Regions from separate parts of the Methylorubrum sp. Q1 genome, predicted to be linked through region 2. Evidence: riboswitches for the same ligand, from Rfam matches in the RefSeq annotation. Region 2 holds a riboswitch; each other region holds the start of a gene.
What was found. Region 2 has a riboswitch for cobalamin ahead of E4V01_RS17735 (TonB-dependent siderophore receptor). Riboswitches for the same ligand answer to the same signal wherever they lie in the genome.
Positions count from the first base shown of each region.

Region 1 (6,528 bases), on a different contig from region 2:
GGACAGAGGGCGGCCGAGTGCGCCGGGGTGTCGGTCACCGAACAGCCGCGCGGCCGCCTCGTTATAGACGAGGATGCGCTCGGGTCCGCAGGTGAGGCCCGATATGAGCGGGCTGGCGAGCACTTGCTCGACCATGAGCTTGAAACGCTCCGTCCACCGCCCGACCGGGCCGAGCGGCGTCGCGCTCCAGTCATGGTCACGGATGTAGGCGGGCATCCCACATTCGCGGCCGATCCACGGCTCAGAAACTTGCGTCATGGATCCATGAGGCGGACGCCGTCGGCCGGGTCAATTGATCGATGTTGGTTTCGTGCGCTTCCGATGCAATGAATGCGACGTGTCCGCTCGCAGTCATGACATCAACATCTGCTTTCCGCCCTGAGCAGCCCTTTGCCGCGTCAATCAGATTGGGTTTGGAATCCAGAATCGCGCGACGACGCGCAAACTCAGAACTCGATCCCCTCCTGCGCCTTCACGCCTGCGGAAAAATGGTGCTTCACGCTGCCCATCTCGGTGACGAGGTCGGCGGCCTCGATGAGCGCCGGTTTGGCGTTGCGGCCGGTGACCACGACGTGGAGGTCGGGGCGCCGGGCGGCCAGATCCGCGAGCACCGCCTCAAGGTCGAGGTAGTCGTAGCGCAGGGCGATGTTCAGTTCGTCGAGGACGAGCAGGCGGATGCTGGAATCCGCCATCAGCGTCTTGGCCGTGTCCCAGGCGTTGGCGCAGGCGGCGATGTCGCGGGCCTTGTCCTGCGTCTCCCAGGTGAAGCCTTCGCCGAGCGCCTGCCAGACGATCTGGTCACCGAAGCTTTTCAGCGCGCGGGCCTCGCCCGTGTCCCAGGCGCCCTTGATGAATTGCACCACGCCGACCCGGTGGCCGCGCCCGAGCATCCGTAGCACGAGGCCGAGGGCGGCCGTGGTCTTGCCCTTGCCGGGGCCGGTATGGACGATGAGCAGGCCCTTCTCGATCTTCTTCGAGGCGACCTCGGCGTCCTGCACCGCCTTGCGCTTGGCCATCTTTTCGCGGTGGCGGGTATCGTCTTCGGTCATCAAGGATTCTCACGTAAGGGTTTGACCGTCAGCGGCAGGCCGGCGACGGTGAGCACGACCCGGTCGGCGTCGCGTGCGAGCCGCTGGTGCAGCCGCCCGGCCGCATCGCGGAAGCGGCGGGCGAGCGCGTTGTCCGGCACAATGCCGAGGCCGACTTCGTTGGCCACGAGCACCAGCGGGCCCGGCGCCGCGGCGCAGGCCCGTGCCAGGGCCTCGGTCGCCGCATCGAGATCGGCCTCGGCCAGCAGCAGGTTGGTGAGCCAGAGCGTCAGGCAATCGACCAGCACCGGCCCGGCTGCGGCGGCCACCGCCTCCGGCAGGGCCGTCGGCACGTCGAGGGTGTGCCAGGAGCCGGAGCGCCGCGCCCGGTGCTCGTGGATGCGGACGCGCATCTCCTCGTCCCAGGCCTGCGCCGTGGCGATGTAGAGCCAGGGCGCGGGACAGGCCTCGATCAGCCGCTCGGCATAGGCGCTCTTGCCCGAGCGCGCGCCGCCGAGCACCAGGGTCATCCGGTCGGGTGCAGCCTCCGTCATGCCGGCCGGTTTGCACCGGGCGCGTCCGTTCACGCAATGGCGCTTTGCATGCGCCCCGACTCCGCGTTACAAGCGGCGGGTGACGGTGCCCCGGAAACGGGGTGAAAAGGGAATGCGGTGAGAGGGTTGTTCAAAAACCCCGATTCCGCGGCTGCCCCCGCAACTGTAAGCGGCGAGTTCCTGCCACGAGCCACCGGGTGATCCGGGAAGGCGGCAGGCACGATACCAGCCGCGAGCCAGGAGACCTGCCGTCCGGCGAAGTTTTGTTCTCGAACGCCGCCGGTGGGGCGGCCGGAGCCCGTGACCCGATGACGACTGCGACCCTTCAGACCCAGGCCGCCACCCGTTCCGCCGAGGGCGCCCGTGCGCTTCTCGTCGCCGCCTTCCTCGGCCTCGGTCTCGTCTTCGTGGCGGGCTTCGCCCCGGCCTCGGTGCTGCACAATGCGGCGCACGATTTCCGCCACGCGCAGAACTTCCCCTGCCACTGATCCGCGCATCCTGCGGCTTCAAGCAGCTCCATGATCATCCGGTTGCTGTCGGCGGCGCTTGTCGCCGGCTTCCTCGCGTCCGTCGTCGCGACGGGCCTGCAGCTCACGCTGACCTCCCCGCTGATCCTTCAGGCGGAGACCTATGAAGGCGAGGGCGCGCATGCCGCCCTCGCGCCGTCCCCCGATTCCCCCTTCGCCGCCCTGATCGTGCCGGCGCATGCGCCATCCCAGCACAGCCACGGCGAGGGCGGGCACGACCACGGCACGGCCGACGAATGGCAGCCCGCGCCGGGCCTGCAGCGCATGGCCTTCACCGGGCTCGCCACGCTGGTCGGCGGCGTCGGCTACGCGCTGCTGCTCGCGGCGGTGATGCTGGCTCTCCGCCGCGAGCCGACCCCCCAGGGCGGACTCGTCGTCGGCATCGCCGGCTTCCTCGCGGTGGCGCTGGCCCCCGCCATCGGCCTGCCGCCGGAACTGCCCGGCATGGGCGCGGCGCCGCTCGTGCTGCGCCAGTCGTGGTGGCTCATGACGGTGGTGGCGACCGGGCTCGGCCTCTACCTGATCGCCGTGCGGCGGGTGCCGCTGACGATTCTGGGCGGCCTCGTTCTCATCGTCGCGCCGCATCTCGCAGGCGCGCCGCAATCGATCGACACCGTCTCCTCGCAGGTGCCGCCGGCCACGGCCGCGCAGTTCGCCGCGCGCTCGCTGGCCATCGGCTTCGTGTTCTGGGCGGTGATCGGGCTCGCCTATGGCTGGGCCTGGGGCCTGTTCGGCCGCGAGGCGGGTGCCCGTGCGAATGCCTGATCCCGATACCGCCATCCTGTCGGTCTGCACCACCTGCCGCGCGGCGGGCGATGTCTCCGAGCCGCGCGCCGGGGCCAAGCTCCTCGCCGCGCTGCTGGCGGAAGTCGGGCGCGAGCCCGTGCCGGGCCTGACGATCGAGGGCGCCGAGTGCCTCTCGGTCTGCAAGCGGCCCTGCACCGTCGCGGTCGTCTCGCCCGACCGCTGGACCTACGTCTACGGCGACTTCGACGCGCTCGAAGACCCCGAAGCTTCCGCCCGCACTATCCTGGCGGGTCTGCGTCGCTACCTCGAGACCCCCGACGGCGTCGTGCCCTGGCGCGAACGGCCGGAGGCGTTTCGCAAGGGCGTCGTCGCCCGCATCCCGCCGCTCAAGGCGGCCCGAGGGGAGACCCCATCATGAGCCTCGTCGAAAAAATTCCCTGCACCATCGTCACCGGCTTCCTCGGCGCCGGCAAGACGACGCTCGTGCGCCACACCGTCGAGAACGCCCGCGGGCGCCGGCTCGCCATCATCGTCAACGAGTTCGGCGATCTCGGCTTCGACGGCTCGTTCCTCGCCGCCTGCGGCATCGAGGGCTGCAACGAGGATTCAGTGGTGGAGCTGCCCAACGGCTGCATCTGCTGCACCGTGGCCGACGATTTCGTGCCGGCGCTGACCAAGCTGCTCGACCGGCCCGAGCCGCCGGAGCACATCCTGATCGAGACCTCCGGCCTCGCCCTGCCCAAGCCTCTGGTCCAGGCCTTCCAGTGGCCGGCGATCCGCTCGCGGGTCACCGTGGACGGCGTGGTCGCCGTGGTGGACGGCCCGGCGGTCGCCGCGGGGATGTTCGCCGAGGACCCCGACGCCCTCGCCAACCAGCGCGCGGCGGATCAATCGGTCGATCACGACAATCCGCTGGAGGAGGTGTTCGAGGACCAGATCCTCTGCGCCGACCTCGTGGTGCTCAACAAGGCGGATCTCCTCGACGCGGCGGGCCGCGATAAGGTCCGCGCCGACATCCAGGCGCACCTGCCGCGCGCCGTCGAGATCGTCGAGACCGAGCACGGCCGCCTCGACCCGCTTGTGCTGCTCGGCATCGGTGCGGGGGCGGAAGACGACCTCGACGCGCGCCCCTCGCATCACGGCGAGGGCGAGGATCACGACCACGACGATTTCGAATCGGTCGCGATCCCCGTCGGCATCGCCGGCAGCCCGGAAGATCTTTCCGCCCGCGTGGAGAAGGCGGCCGAGACCGAGGGCGTGTTGCGCATCAAGGGCTTCGCCGAAGTGAAGGGCAAGCCGATGCGCCTCGTGGTGCAGGGTGTCGGCCGGCGCGTCGCCTCCCATTACGACCGCCCGTGGAAGGGCGCGGAGCCCCGCGACGGACGCCTCGTCGTCATCGGCCTGAAGGGCTTCGATCAGGACGCGGTCGCCGCCGCCCTGCGCGGATGAGCCGGGGCGAAGCCGCAGGCCGGCTGCCGCGCGGGCTTTGGCTCGCGGTCCCCGTCCTCGCCCTTCTCGCCGGCTGTTCCGACAGCCGGCATGAGGCGGACGGGGCGATGCGGATGGCCCAGGCTCCTGCGCCCGCGCCCTTCGTCCCCGCCGCGCGCGAGGGGAGCACGGCCAAGCTCGCCTACCGCCACGATCTCACCGTCGGCCTCGGGCCGGACCGGGTGGCGCCGCACTTCGCCGCCGCCCGCGACCGCTGCCTCGACGCGGCCGCGACCTGCACGCTGTTGAGTTCCTCGATCCGCGACGGCGGCGGCACGCGCCAGCCGCAGGCGCAGGTTCAGGTGCGGCTGCCGCATGCCGCGGTCGCTCCTTACGTCGCCTCCGTCACCGCGCCCCTGCCGGGCGAGGCGGCGGGCGATGTCGTGCTGATCGAGCAGGCGACCCGCGCCGAGGATCTGACGGCCTCCATCGCCGATACCGGCCGGCGGCTGGCCCAGCTCAACGATTACCGCACCCGCCTGACCGCGCTCGCCGAGAAGCCGGACAACCGGGCCGAGGATCTGATCAAGATCGCGGGGGAACTGGCGCAGGTCCAGAGCCAGATCGAGGAGGCGGAAGGGACGCGCCGCGGCCTCGACGAGCGCGTGGACACCGAGATCGTCACGGTCGATTTCCGCACCAGCCGGGCGCGGGCCGGCGCCTTCGCCCCGGTGCAGGAGGTCTGGGCCCGCAGCGGCCCGATCCTCGGCGAGAGCGCGGCCTCGGCCCTCCGCTTCACCGTCGCGAGCCTGCCCTGGCTGCCGATCGTCCTTTTTGCCGCCTTGCTCCTCCGGCTGGTCTGGCGCATCCGGCGCAAGCGGGCCCATCCGGCGCGCGTCCAATCGGAGCCGTGAGGGCGCCCGCGCCATGCACCTGATCCGCCTCGATACGGTCTCCCTCGACGAGGGCGAGGCGGCGGTCGATCTCGGCCAGAGCCCGGGCGACATCGTCTTTCTGTCATTTACCGATACGGACCTCGCGGCCGTCGCCCGGGCCCACGCGGACGAGCCCGGGCTGCCCTCGCTGCGGCTCGCCAAGATGGCGCAACTGCGCCACCCGATGTCGGTCGATCTCTACGTCGATGCGGTGATCGCCCGCGCCAGGATCTGCGTGATCCGCTGCCTCGGCGGGCTCGACTATTGGCGCTACGGCATCGAGCGGGCCGCCGCGACGGCACGGGCGCAGGGGGTCAAACTTGCGGTTTTGCCCGGTGACGACCGGCCGGATCCGCGCCTCGACGCGTTCTCGACCCTGCCGCCCGAGACCTGCATCCGCCTCGATGCCTATTTTCGCGCGGGCGGCCCGGAGAACCTGAAGAACCTGCTGCGCAGCCTCGCGGCGGAGGCCGGCGCCGCTTTCGAACCCGCGCCGCCGAAGGCGCTGCCGCGGGGCTTCGCGTGGTGCCCCGGCTGCGGGCCCGTCGCGCTTGAGAGGGCGATGCGGGCCGCCGGGCCGGGCCCGCTGGCGCTGCTGCTGGTCTACCGCTCGGCGGTGCTCTCCGGCGAGACGGCGCCGGCCGTGCAGCTTGCCGCCGCGCTGACCGAGCGCGGCATCGGCAGCGTCACGCTCGCGGTGTCGAGCCTGAAGGATCCGGAGGCCGTGGCGACCTTGCGCGCGGCGCTGGCCCTGCGCGGCCCGGACATCGTGCTCGCCGCCACCGCCTTCTCCGCCCGCGACGATGCCGGTTTCGTGCTCGATGCCGCCGATTGCCCGGTGATCCAGGCCTACACGATCGGCGCGCCCCGCGACGCCTGGGCCGCCTCGGGCCGGGGCATGAACGCGTCCGACCTCGCCATGCAGGTGGCTTTGCCGGAATTCGACGGGCGGCTCTCGGGCTTCCCGATCTCGTTCAAGGAGGAGGCCGCGGCGGTCGAGGGCTTTTCGGAGCGCCGCGCGGTGCCCGATCCCGCCGGCATCGCCGCGCTCGCCGAGCGCGCCGCCGCCTGGATCCGCCTGCGTCGAACGCCGCGCGAGCAGCGCCGGCTGGCGATGGTGCTCTCCGATTATCCCGCCCGCGGCGGCCGCGCCGGCTACGCGGTCGGCCTCGACACGCCGGAAAGCGCCCGCGCCATCGCCGCCGACCTCGCGGCGGTGGGGTTCGCCGCGGGCGACCTGCCGGAGGCGGGCACGCTGATGGCGGCACTGACGGAGGGCGAACCGGGCTTTTCGGTATCGCTGGCCGAG
Region 1 covers NZ_SRHQ01000002.1:96,708-103,235, reverse strand. The annotation lists gene E4V01_RS02405 (PAS domain-containing protein) at 1-216, opposite strand, end outside; gene cobO (cob(I)yrinic acid a,c-diamide adenosyltransferase) at 447-1,049, opposite strand; gene cobU (bifunctional adenosylcobinamide kinase/adenosylcobinamide-phosphate guanylyltransferase) at 1,049-1,582, opposite strand; cobalamin riboswitch at 1,649-1,850, shown strand; gene E4V01_RS02390 (CbtB-domain containing protein) at 1,891-2,070, shown strand; gene E4V01_RS02385 (CbtA family protein) at 2,101-2,874, shown strand; gene E4V01_RS02380 (DUF1636 domain-containing protein) at 2,867-3,274, shown strand; gene cobW (cobalamin biosynthesis protein CobW) at 3,271-4,305, shown strand; gene E4V01_RS02370 (DUF4349 domain-containing protein) at 4,302-5,198, shown strand; gene cobN (cobaltochelatase subunit CobN) at 5,212-6,528, shown strand, end outside.
Region 1: linked by a shared signal. The riboswitch ahead of E4V01_RS02390 (CbtB-domain containing protein) and the one ahead of E4V01_RS17735 (TonB-dependent siderophore receptor) in region 2 are both predicted to bind cobalamin.

Region 2 (6,528 bases):
GGGCACGGGTCCAGGCCAGGTTGACCAGGGTCACTTCGAGGGCGACCAGGAAGAGTCCGCGCTTGATGAGGAAGGCGGAGGCCGCGGCGCGGCTGGCGTGCTTCTGCCCGTAGAGGCTCGCCGAGAGCCCCGTCAGCAGCAGGAAGACCGGGGCGCAGACATGCGAGGCGGCCCGCGTCAGGAACAGGCCGGGCGGGGTTGCCGCGAGGTTCACCGGGTCGCTCACCTGGGCGTGCAGGTAGAAGAACTCCCGCACGTGATCGACCAGCATCAGCAGCATCACGAGCCCGCGCAGGGCATCGATGGCGCCGATGCGGGTGCGTGGCGCGGCCCCCGCCCCGATGGGAGCCGGGCCGGGGGCCGCCGCCTGGCGAGCCTTCATCAGAACCGCACCGTCATCGTTCCGGTGAAGCGGCGGGGCGCACCGGGATAGACCCGGAAGCGGTTGAGGGAGCTCTCGTAATACTCGGTGTCGAACACGTTCTCGATGTTCAGCCCGAAGCGGAAGTTCTCGTAGCGGTAATAGGCGAGCGCATCGACCGCGATGTAAGCTGGCAGGGAGAAGCTGTTGACCGCATCCGCCGCCCGCTCGCCGACGCCGCGCACGCCGCCGCCGAGCCCGAGCCCCTTCCACGGGCCGGCCTGCACCTCGTGGACGGCGAGCAGGCTGCCGGAATGGCGCGGCACGTTGATCAGCGGCGTGCCGGCCGGCAAGGTCGGATCTTCGGTGACCACGGCCTCCGCGTAGACGTAGCCCGCCAGCAACTTGATCTCCGGCGTGATCTGGCCGGCGGCGGTCAGCTCGAAGCCCTGGCTGCGCGCCCCGCCGACCGCCACGGAGAAGCCGCTGCCGTTGGCCTCCGGCGTCAGCACGTTCTGCCGTTCGATCCGGAAGGCGGTGCTGGTCAGCGCCAGCGCGCCGCCGTAGAGGTCGAGCTTGGCACCGACCTCGTAGCCGATGCCGGTCTCCGGCGCGAACGGCCCGGAGGCGGCGACGGCGGCGGCATCGGGACCGATATTGGGGCGGAAACTCGTACCGACATTGGCGTAGAGGGAGAATTCGGGCAGCGGTTGGTAGACGAGGCCGGCGCGGGGCGTCGCGGCAAAGTAGGTCTGATCGACCTGGGACCGCGGGATACGCTCGCGGAACGACTGTTCGAAGAAGTCGAAGCGCACGCCGAGCAGCGCCTTCCATTCGGCGGTGAGGCTGATCTGGTCCTGCGCGTAGAGGGCGGTGTTGGTGATCCGCTCGAGGTTGTTGCGCGGGATGGTGATCGGCGGCAGCGGCTGGCCGTAGCGCGGATCGTCGATGTCGATCGCGTAGGGGCTCGTGCGGAAGTTCGAGCGCAGATAGAGCACACGGCTATCGGTGCTCTCGCGCTCGAAGCCCAGCAGCATCGTGTGACCGATGCCGGCGGTGTCGAAGCGCCCGACCACCTCCGCTTGGCCGATCGCCGTGTCCCAGCGGTAATCGCGCACGTTGCGATCGCGCGAGACGGTGCGGTTGTCGGCGGCGATGGCGCGGATCTCGGCGGATTCGCCCTCCAGCGTGCCGGTGTTGAAGTGGGTGGCCAGCCGCATCTGCCAATCGGCGTTGAAGCGGTGATCGACGCGGACCTGCATCGTGTTGTTGGTCTGATAGGTGCTCTGGCCCGGCTCGCCGAGGAAGCGCGAGATCGGCAAGAGCCCGAGCCGCCCGTTGATGGCGATGACGCCGCGGTCAAAGACGATGCGGTTGCGCAGGAACTCCGTCTCGACGGTGATGCGCGTGTCCGGCGTGATCTGCCAGCTCAGAACGGGCGCCACGAGCAGCCGGTCGCTGTCGACGAAATCGCGAAAACTGCCCTGGCGGCCGGCGGCGAGATTGAAGCGGTAGGCGAGCGTGCCCTCCTCGTTGAGCGCGCCACCGGCATCGACCGTACCGCGGAACTGCCCGAACGAGTCCCACAGCCCGCCCATCTCGACGAAGCGCTCGGCGGTCGGCTGCTTGGTGATGATGTTGACGAGCCCGCCCGGATCGCTGCGCCCGAACAGCCCGCCGCCGGGGCCTTTGAGCACCTCGACGCGCTCGACGTTCTGGGCGTCGGGCGGGGGCGGCGTGCCGCGGTTGAGCGGAAAGCCGTTCTTGTAGATCTCGGACGTGGGCACGCCGCGGATGGCATAGCTGAACACCGACAGGCCGCCGAAATTGTTCTGCTGCGCCACGCCCGGCGTGTAGTTGAAGACGCGATCGACGCGGGTGGCGGCGAGATCCGTGATGACCTCGCGCGGCGCCACGGTGACGATCTGGGGCACGTCGCGCTGGGGCGTGTCGGTCTTGGTGCTGCTCACCGCGCGGTCGGCGCGGTAGCCCGGCGTCGGCCCGATCAGGCCGATCGTGCCGGCGGCGCTGGTCCGGCCGTCCGATGCGCCGTTGCCGACGCCGCGGCCGTCGCCCTCGACCGCCAGTTCCTCGAGGGTGACCGATTCCTGCGCCCGCGCCTCCGGGCCGTGCAGGCCGGCGCAGAGCAGCGCGGCGAGCATCCAAGGCGGGCGCCGGATCGAGACGTCGATGGCGTTCAGGCTCGTCCGAACTGTCACAAGGCGCGCTCTGGCTGTTCGGACGCAGGGCCCGAGCGGGTGCCCCGCCGGGAGCGCAGGGGAACGCTCTCGCCGATCAGGCACGCCGCCGGAGCACCCCGCCCGGGGGACATCGTCGCGCCAAGGCAGGTCTCCTGGCTCACGGGTCAGCGCCCCCGTCTCGGCCTTCCCGGTGCAGGGCACCAGTGACCTTCGACGACGGAGGCTCGCCGCTTACAGTTGCGGGGGCAGCTTCGGCCTCGCCCGGACGGGCTTACCGAATTCCCTCTTAGCCCTCGGACATGCATCCGGGGAACCTTGGCCGCAGCAACTTCGCTGCGATGCGGCGCAGGGTCAACATGCCAACGAATGAAATGTAACAACATTACACAGCCTGTGGCTCGCAGAGCACAAGGCTCGGCGACGTTCTCCATGACTGCACACCGCGCCCGTCCGGGGGGAAAGGCCGCGCCTCGTGGCGCGGCGCAGCCGTCGAGAAACAGCATCGAACGTTTTTCAAAGGACGTGACCGAGCTTTAGGCAAGATTAACCAAGATCCCGTTGAATGACGAAGGCTTAAGGTTGATCCTTCCCTAATCGGCGAAGCCATCTCGTTTTGTCATTCTGGCACAGATAGGCCGGGGATGACGGCGGGAGGCCGTATGGGATCCGCGTTGTCGAGTACCGCCCGCAATGGACATCGCCGAGCTCGTCCAGAGTCGCTCCGCCCGGCCCGTCATCCGCCGTCGGCGCCGCCCGCCTGTCGCGGCGCTCGCGCTGACCGCCCTCGGCGGTCTCGCGGTCGCCGGGATGCTGCAACCGCAGAATCGTGCCGCGCCCGCCCCCGTGGAAACCGCGCAGGTCTCGGGCGAGGCCGAAGGAGCGGAGACCGTGCAGGCCGCGCCCGGCGCGTTGGCCTGGATGCTCGACCCCACCCCCGTTCTCGACACCGCGCCCCGCGGCTTCGTCCCCCGGACCCCGCAGGTGTCCGCCTTCCGGGCGCCGCCCGTGGCGGAGCCTGCCCCATCGGAGCCGGTCACGACCCTGGCCGCCCTCCCCGCGGATCAGGCCGACGACACCGCGCCCACCGTCACGCCGCGCCCGGCTGTGCCGACGGCCCGCCTCGCCCTTACGGTGCCGCTGCCGGTGCGGCGGCCCAACGAATTCCGCTACGAGCCGCGCATGCAGACCGCCCGGGCGGCGACGCCTCGGATCGCCACCGCATCCACGGCGCGCGCCTCCGCCGAGCCAACCCGCAGCGTGTTCAGCGCCGCGGTCACCGACAACCGCAACTTCCTCGAGAAGATGTTCGATCTGCCGGGCTCTGCCGCGCCGTCCTCGGACAGGGCGATGGCCTATGCCGGGCTCGACAGCGGCGCGGTCGATTCGGCCGCGCGGCGCCGCGTCGTGCCGGGCCCGGTCTCCGAGCCGGGGGTCGCCGTCTACGACATCAGCGCCGCCACCGTCACGCTGCCGAGCGGCGAGGTGCTGGAGGCGCATTCCGGCCTCGGCGTCGCCCAGGACAACCCGGACCACGTCCATATCCGGATGCGCGGCGCCACCCCGCCCGGAGTCTACGACCTGCGGGAGCGCGAGGCGCTGTTCCACGGGGTGCGGGCGATCCGCCTCAACCCGGTCGGCGGCTCGGCCGCCATCCACGGGCGCGACGGCATCCTCGCCCACACCTACATGCTGGGCCCGAGCGGTGCCTCGAACGGCTGCGTCGTGTTCCGGAACTACACCCGCTTCCTTCAGGCCTATCTGAGCGGCCAAGTCCGGCGTCTCGTCGTGGTGCCCGGTACCGCCCCCGGAATCTTCGCCAGCCGGCGCAACGCCACGCCGCGCCGCTCGGCCTCGGCGGATTAACGGGTTTCCAAAGGGATCATCCCTTTGGCGGGGCATCGGGGCGGCGCCCCGATCTCTTTTCAGGGCTCTGCCCTGGACCCGCGAAAGGACTTGTCCTTTCGAAACCTGCTTTGGGCCCGTCAGGACTTGGCGACGGGCTTGAGCTTGAGTTGGTCGATGGCCCAGCGCCACGTCCCGTCCGATTGCCGGCGGGCCGACTCGACCGAGAGTCCGCCGTTCGGCAGCCGCGCGAAGGTGAGCGCGAGGTCGCCGTTGCGGATCGCCGGCAGGGTCTCAGGCTCGGGGAAGTCCGACTTGCGTGCGAGCAGATCCGTGTAGAAGCGGCGGATCTCGTCGTGGCCGGTCGCCACGATGTCGCCCGCGGCCACCACGGCCTGCGGCTCGTACAGGGCAACCAGCCCCTCGGCATCGCCGGCATTGGCCCGTTCGTGGAAGAGCCGGGCCAGATCCTCCGGCTCGCGTGCCACATCCCGCTGCGTCTCGCTCATCGCTCGTTCCTCCCTGTCTGTTTCAAGCCTGTCTATTTCAGACGGTTGCCCTGGCCGTCCCGCACCGCGACCGCCACCGGAACGCCAGCCTTGACGCTCTCGGACACGGTGCAGAACTGCTCGAACTGAGCGAGCACCCGGTCGAGCCGGTCCATCGATTCGGCGGGCGCGCCGAGCGCGATATCGACCTCGATCCCGACAAGGCGCAGGCGGCCTTCCGCGTTGCGGGCCACGCGCCCGATCGCCTCGGCGCTCACGCCCCCGCCCTCCTGCCGGTACTTGCCGAGCGCGAAGGCGAGGCTCGCGCACAGACAGTTGCTCACGGCCGCAATCAGCACCTGCTCCGGCGAGGGCCCGGTGCCGCCACCGATCGGCTCCGGCTCGTCCGTCAGCAGCGGCACGAAGCTCTCGCCGAAATCGATCCGGAAGGCATAGGCTTCGATCTGCCGGATCCGAATGCTGTGTTTGTCCGACATCGTGACCTCCTCGCCTTCCTATCAACCCGCCGCTGCGCGATCTCGTTCGAGTCCGGCCGGACGATCGCTCGAACGCGATCCCCCCCGGTTTCTGGCTGGCTTCAATCGCCGGGGCCCGCCGCCGCGGACCGTGTCGGTTCCTTGCCCGGCTCCCCGGGCTTTCACGCCGCCAAGCCGCTCAAGCGGGTTCGCGCAATGCCCCTGGCCAGTCCGCACCATGCCTTGACCTGCCATTCGCATCTGGTATACCAGATGCCAATGACGAGCCACCGGAAAGAGTGATCTCGACCCGGAAGGCCCGAGACCCGGGAAGCCAAGGAGGCAACGCCTGCCATGACCGAACGCGGCATCCTCGACAGACATCGCATCTCTCCGCTCACAGCGCGGCCTCAGGGCTAGCCGGCGGCGGAAGGGGGGCAACGGATGGCCCAATCGCAGACCTTCGACACGTCCGGGCTCGTCGCGGCGATCGGTGACGCGGTGGTGATCTCCGACGCGGACGGACGGATCGTCATCTGGAATCCGGCCGCCGAGCGGATCTTCGGCTACTCGGAAGCCGAGGCGCTTGGGCAGAGCCTCGACCTCATCACCCCGGAGCGTCACCGCCGCCGCCACTGGGATGGCTACGCCAAGACGATGCGCACGGGCGAGACCCGCTACGGCACGTCCCTGCTCAAGGTTCCGGCCCTGCACAGGGGTGGCCGGGCCCTGTCCATCGCCTTCACCGTCGCGCTGCTGCACGGCGCGGAGGGCGAAGTCACCGGCATCGCCGCGGTCATCCGCGACGAGACCGAGCGCTTTCAGGAAGAGCGCTCCCTGCGCCGCCGCGTGGCGGAGCTGGAAGAGGCTTTGGGCACCCTCGTCTGCGCCTGAGGCGGGGCGCCCGAGCCATTCAGCAATATTACCGACCGTAATATTTTTCGATTTTCCAACAACGACGACCCACAACGAAGTCGAAATAGGGAGAAGACTGAGATGACCCAGCCGCTCGACGGGATCAAAATCATCGATTTCACCCACGTCCAGGCGGGTCCCGCCTGCACCCAGCTCCTCGCGTGGTTCGGGGCGGACGTGATCAAGGTCGAGCGTCCGGGCTCGGGCGACGTGACGCGCAACCAGCTTCGCCACGTCGAGGACGC
Region 2 covers NZ_SRHQ01000019.1:22,658-29,185, forward strand. The annotation lists gene E4V01_RS17730 (DUF1624 domain-containing protein) at 1-382, opposite strand, end outside; gene E4V01_RS17735 (TonB-dependent siderophore receptor) at 382-2,523, opposite strand; cobalamin riboswitch at 2,687-2,895, opposite strand; gene E4V01_RS17740 (DUF2778 domain-containing protein) at 3,253-4,425, shown strand; gene E4V01_RS17745 (nuclear transport factor 2 family protein) at 4,545-4,913, opposite strand; gene E4V01_RS17750 (OsmC family protein) at 4,946-5,389, opposite strand; gene E4V01_RS17755 (PAS domain S-box protein) at 5,813-6,262, shown strand; gene frc (formyl-CoA transferase) at 6,365-6,528, shown strand, end outside.

Region 3 (6,528 bases), on a different contig from region 2:
TCGCCGGACTGATGGAACGTCACCGGGCCGAAGGGGGGCTCGTGGTCGCTGCAACACACCAAGCCCTCGGCCTGGAGGATGCCCGCGAGCTGCGCATCGGCCCGGCAGCACCCGAGGCAGCCTCTGAAGCAGCGTCCGAGGCGGAGGATTGGCTGTGATCCGTGCCTTCTCCGCCCTCCTCGCCCGCGATCTGAAATTGGCCGCGCGGGTCGGTGGCTCGGGCGCGCTCTCGCTCGTCTTCTTCCTGATGATCGTGGTGCTGGTGCCCTTCGCGCTGGGGCCCGACATGAACCTGCTGTCGCGGATCGGCCCCGCGATCCTCTGGCTCTCGGCGGTGCTGGCCACCTTGATCGGTCTCGACCGACTGTTTCAGTCGGACGAAGAGGACGGCTCCCTCGACCTGATGACCGGCGCTGCCGTGCCTCTGGAGATGGTGGTGCTGGCCAAGGTCCTGGCCTCCTGGCTCACCACCGGACTGCCCCTGGCGCTCGCTTCGCCGCTGTTCGGCCTGCTGGTGGCCCTCTCCCCGAAAGCCATGGGTGCCACGGCCTTGACGCTGGCCCTGGGCACGCCGGCGCTGGCCTTCATCGGCGCGGTCGGCGCGGCGCTGACCGCCACCATCCGTCGGGGCGGCCTGATCCTGGCCATCATCGTGCTGCCCCTGATGGTCCCGACCCTGATCTTCGGGGTCTCGGCCGCGGAGGCTGCACTGGGCGGCACGGTGCCGTTCACGACCCCGCTGACGGTGCTGGCCGCCCTGAGCCTGATCGCGGCGGTGGTCGGCACCCTGGCCGCCGCCGCGGCTTTGCGCTGGTCGGAATGAATCGGGCGTAAACGCTCAGGAGGCCGCGCCTCGGCGTGCGGGAACTACTTGTCGCAGCCGATGCAGATTCCGGTGTCGATCTTGTCGTCCTTCTTCTCCATGGCGGTCTCGCGATCGGGATTACCCTCGTCGCGCTGCACGCCGCCCGCCCCGGCGGGCGGCATGGTCTGGCCGACGGCAGAGGTGTTCGGCGCGTAGATGGTTGAAGTCGGACCACCTCCGGTTCCGGTCTGCGCCGGCCCTTGGGCGGCGGCGGAGGTGGCGAGAGCCGCGACCAGAACCGCAGCGAACGAGAGACGAGTGATCATCGACAAACTCCCTTGGAGCTCGAACGCACTAGATCCTCGAGGGTTCACGCGGGTCCACCGCTAGAGATCGGCCTCACATCGGTGCGCGCGTACCGCGCTGGCAGGATCAGGCTAGCTAGATAGACCTTCGCCGGACTCAGAGTGCCTCACAAAACTCCCGGTCCCTGACCGTACTCGCTCCGGCGATGACAGCGCGGCGGGAGTCTTGTGAGAAACACTCAGTCCGGCCAGCAGATCGTCGCTTCGCGCAGGCCCATCAGATGGGCCTCGCCGAGTCCGAACGAAGGGGAGGCGTCGAACACTTCACCCGCAACGCTCACCTCGCAGGCCTCGTCCAGAGCGCCACCGGCGCACAGCGCGAGGGCACGTGTGCGGCCCCTCGTCTCCGCGGCCGCAACCCGGATCAGAAGCTTGCCGGCCAAGCGGACATTGCCGGCCGCATCCTCCGGCAACAGGCCGATGCAGGTGATCTCGTCGTCGGTCGCTTGGACGAGGTGGCAATGATCGAGCGTGAAGCGCTCACCGACATGGTGACGGGCCGCCACCGCGAAGGCCGCTGCGTCCGCATGCGCCTCGAATGCGTAAGCCCCGGAGGGAAGCAGGAGGACGCTCGAGACGAGAACGAATCCGATCCGCATGGAGGACCCCACCGAACGATTCTGACCGCACCGATCCTCGCAATTTGTGGGCCGGAATGGCTCCGGGGCCGGCGCGTTCCGGACCTCGGCGGCGTCAGCGGGTCTGTCCAGTCTGGGGAGCGTGGGTATTCTGGTTGTCGGTCGGGCCGGTCCGCGTGAAGGCGAAGACGACGAGCCCTGCAAGGATCATCAGCACGACGGGGAAAGCGAGCATCCAACGGGGCATCTCTGGCATCCATGAGGAAGCATTCGGAGGACCGAAACCCTTGGGCGGCAGAATGGCTCCGCCGGACCGGGGGAGATCGGAACCGAACATATGCGAGGAATGCATGCCCGATCCGACGCGCCAGCGATTGCTTTGTGCACTGCAAACTGAGAAATCAGGGCCATGCCGGATCGCGATGGCGTCGCGGTCCTGCAGCCCTTCTTGGGCGTTTCCTCCCTAGACTTCGGGCCGTCCTTCGGGGCGGCCTTTTTTCTTTTCGGCTGCCGTTCCGTTTCGCTCGCGGCATGGTCCGCGATTGTGGATCGCCCCTCACACCGGTCTCCCGAAACGCGCCGGGCGCATTGACCGAAGCGTAGCCTTGGCCTTAGCTTGACCGTTGACGGTTCCCGTGAGGGATCAAAAGGGAACGCGGTAGAGGGCTTTCGAGCTCGATCCCGCGGCTGCCCCCGCAACTGTGAGCGGAGAGTCCTTCATCACCACGTCACTGGGCGCGCCTCGCCTGGGAAGACGATGGAGGGCGACGACCCGCGAGCCAGGAGACCTGCCGTCAGCCGTGGTCACACGCGAGCCATGCCGGGCGGGGTGTCCCAGCAGGTGTCGAGACGCTGAAGGCCCATGGCCGGCAGTGGACCGGCCTCGGTCGCGGTGACGTGCCACCGTCGTTGCCGAGGCATCGTTTCCATCATGTCCCCCCTTCACCGCCGCTCCTGCGGCCGGCCCTTCCTGTCCGTCTTCGCCGCCCTCCCCCTCACTCTGTCCGGTCCGGTTCGGGCCCAAGCACCGCTGACGCATCTCGATGAGATCGCGGTGCAAGGCGGCGCCGGGATCGGCCTGCTCGCCAATCCACCGGCCGACGCCGTCGGCGCGGACGCCGCCGCAGCCCTGCGGACGCCGAGTCTGACGCAGTCCTCGCCGGTCGGCCTCAACCTGCGCACGCCGTCGCGTTCGGCGAGCCGGCTCGGTCTCACGCCGCTGGAAACGCCCGCAAGTCTCGACATCATCTCGGGCGAGACCATACGTCTGCGCGGTCAGACCAGCGTGCTGGAGGCCGTGTCGCAGAACGGCACTGGCATCACGGCCTTCGGCTCGCCGGGCAATGGACTCGGGTTCTTCACCGCTCGCGGCTTTGCCGGGCAGAATTCGATCCAGACGCTGTTCGACGGCACCCGGCTCTACGTCGGCGCCAACACCGTCACCTTCCCCTTCGATACGTGGAACGTGGAGCGCATCGAGGTGCTGCGCGGGCCAGCCTCCGTTCTCTATGGGGACGGAGCCATCGGCGGCATCGTCAACGTCGTCTCGAAGAAGCCGCTGTTCACGCCGCTCAACGTCGCCCGCTTCGGGCTCGGCGAGGACGGCATCGCCCGCGCGGCGGTCGATTCGACCGGGCCGATCGGCGAAGCCCTGGCTTATCGCCTCAATGTCAGCGGTAACCGTGCCGACGGCTGGATCACGCCGGAGGGCGACTTCCGCAACCTCGCGGTCTCGGGTGCACTGACGCTCCAAGCGAATCCGGATCTCGCCTTCACGCTCAGCCACGATCTCGGCTACCAGGAGCCCACCCGCTACTGGGGCACGCCGCTGGTGAACGGGCGTGTCCCCGACGCCATCCGCTTCAACAACTACAACGTCCGCGATTCCAAGATCGCCTGGACCGACAACTGGACGCAGTTCCGGACGGAGTGGACCCCCTCGGCGGATGTGACGGTGCGCAACACTGCCTACCGTCTTCAAAGCCGCCGGCATTGGCGCGACGTCGAGCAGTACCGCTTCAACCCGGCAACTGGCCTCGTCGACCGCTCCGACTATCTCGAAATCTATCATAGCCAGGAACAGGTCGGGAATCGGTTCGACGCGACGTTCCGCGGTGCCCTTTTCGGGTTCGCCAACACGTTCTCGGCCGGCTTCGACGTGAATCACGTCAGCTTCCGCCACGCCAACAACTTCACTTTCTCCGAAACGCCGACGAGCGTGCCCCTGAACGGCTACGATCCCGGCTTCTTTCCGCCGGAAGGGCGGGCGAGCCCGGGCTACGCCACGCGCACGAACCAGGCTTCGGTCTTCGCCGAGGATCGGCTGTTCCTGACCGACCGGTTGTCGTTCCTCACCGGCGTGCGCTTCGACGCGCCGCGTCTCTACCGGGAAGATCTGCGCAGCGGCGCGACCTTCGAGCGCTCCTTCCGCGCCCTCGGATACCGCTTCGCGCTGCTCTACGAGCCGACGCCGGACACATCGCTCTACGCGCAATACGCCACCGCGACGGATCCGGTGAACAGCCTGATCACCCTCTCGCAATCGCTGGCCGGCTTCGAACTCTCGACCGGTCGCCAGGTCGAGGTCGGCGCCAAGGGCCTCGTCTTCGGCGGCGCCGTCGAGTGGACCCTGGCCGGCTACCGCATCGTCAAGGACAACCTGATCTCGGCGGTTCCGGGCCAGCCGACGGTCTCGACTCAGGTCGGCCAGCAATCCTCTCTCGGCGCGGAGGCCGCGCTCTCCTGGCTCCCCGCCCCCGGCTGGCGCATCGATGCCAACCTGGCCTTGCTGCACGCGCAGTACGACGACTTCACCCAGAATGTCGGCGGGGTTGCCGTCTCCTATGCCGGCAATCAGCCGATCAACGTGCCGGAGCAGGTGGCCAATCTCTGGGTCAACTGGGCCTTCGCCCGCGACTGGGAGGGGCGCGTCGGCCTCCAGCATGTCGGCGAAGTCTTTTCCGACTTCGGCAACACCGCGCGGCGACCGGCCTACACGCTGGTGAATCTCGGCCTCGACCACCAAGTCACCGCCGGCTCCCGCCTGTCGCTGCGGGTCTTCAACCTGTTCGACAAAGTCTACCCGGTCGATGGCAGCGCCGTGAACGGCATCGGTACCGCCTGGGTTCTCGGGCGCCCGCGCTCATTGGAGGTCGCCTACACGATCGCGTGGTGAACCACGCACAGGGCCGCCTGCGCGTGTCGCCACCACGCCGCAGGCCTCACGGGAAACCGCACGGCCGATAGAGGACTTGCCTTGCGGATAGCGGATCCTTCGCCCGCCCTCGGGATGTGCGAAGGCGCCCTTTCTCTCAGGAGCTCGTCGATGCACCGCATCACTCTCGCCGTCACCGTTCTGAGCTGCCTCGGCTCTGGCGCGGCCATCGCGCAGGCTGGCCCCCCGGGCCTCCCCGGAGGGCCGTTCCCACCGGGCACGATTATCCAGCGCCAGACCAACACGACCGGGAATACCGTCGACTATATCATCGCGCCCGGCGCCACGGGCGCCGACACCATCACCACCAACTCGGCGGCCGGCGGCAATGCCGGTCAGCCGGAGCGTGCCGTCCCGCAGGGCAGCGCGGGTGGCGGAAGCGGGGGTGGCAGCTCGCGCTAGAGCATCGTCCCGATAGGTGGTTGCCGGCTTTCGAAAAAAATGATGATGCGAAAACAAGAGCCTCAAGCATCGTCCTGGATCGAGTATCCAGGACGATGCTTTAGGAAATTGGCCCGGCGCCGACGATACCCGGACGCGCCGTGCCGACTCTCACGGCGGATAAGTCTCTGAGAAATAGCTTAATTTCCTCGCGTATTTGAGGCCCGGTGCAACGTCAGCGAACGTCGTAGCGTTGGGCCCGCGGTCGGTCGGCAACCCTGCCGACGCCACGACAGGGAGCGCGACGATGGGCCGAGCGGCAGCAATGGGTATCCTGACGGCGCTGACTCTTTTCAGCCCGTCGCTGGCGGCAACCCGGCTGAAAATGGACGACAAGGCGTCGCTATGGCCGCGCGCCGGAGCAAGCGAGAAGATCGACTTCACCAACCGCGTCGGGAAATCGATGAGCACGCTCTCGCCGGGACTCGACAGCGGCTATTTCATGCGTTGCCTGGAAGAGGTCGCCAACATCGGCGACACCAAGGATCTCACGCTGAGCGACATGGTGCGAACCTGCGTCTCGCTGCAGAGCAGCCGATCCGGCGCCGCCGAGTGAAGCGGTACCTCGATGGACGAGGTCTGCCGGAAGATGCGCGTGTCCGAACCGACGTTTTATCACAGGAAGAATCAGTTCGTCGGCGTAGGCGTCCCGGAGATCCCGCGCCTCAAGCAACTGGAGGATGAGAACGGCAAGCTGAAGCCGCCGGTCGCCGACCGGGCGCTTCTGGTGAATCCCGCCTTCACAGGGTCCGTTGTGAACGCGGTGCCGTCGGCCTGCCCGACGACAGCGGGGGACTGGACGGGCAGCAGATTGGCAATGTGAGTTCCGACCTGCTTCGGCGCGTGGCTCTCTGCCGACAAGTCCGGCCTCACCATTCACCCGACACACCGTCGAACCATGGATTCTACCCGCCTGATCCAGGCGCGGGTACGCCGACAATGTTCAACACGCCTTGGCGTATCAGCGCGCATCGGAGCCGAATCATCTCGGCATCCCGCCTCGATGGGGCGTTAAACCCCCGCGATCCGAGCGACGCAGTGATCGTCTTTCGATTGCGCCCCCACTGAACCCATCAAGCGATGTCCAGGGTGAAATCTCACACCAGGGAAGGGCAAAATGCTTGA
Region 3 covers NZ_SRHQ01000015.1:106,860-113,387, reverse strand. The annotation lists gene ccmA (heme ABC exporter ATP-binding protein CcmA) at 1-158, shown strand, start outside; gene ccmB (heme exporter protein CcmB) at 155-823, shown strand; gene E4V01_RS15730 (hypothetical protein) at 868-1,131, opposite strand; gene E4V01_RS15725 (hypothetical protein) at 1,350-1,769, opposite strand; gene E4V01_RS26580 (hypothetical protein) at 1,864-1,995, opposite strand; cobalamin riboswitch at 2,359-2,559, shown strand; gene E4V01_RS15720 (TonB-dependent siderophore receptor) at 2,680-4,923, shown strand; gene E4V01_RS15715 (hypothetical protein) at 5,074-5,364, shown strand; gene E4V01_RS15710 (hypothetical protein) at 5,669-5,959, shown strand; partial or broken gene E4V01_RS15705 (transposase) at 5,960-6,127, shown strand.
Region 3: linked by a shared signal. The riboswitch ahead of E4V01_RS15720 (TonB-dependent siderophore receptor) and the one ahead of E4V01_RS17735 (TonB-dependent siderophore receptor) in region 2 are both predicted to bind cobalamin.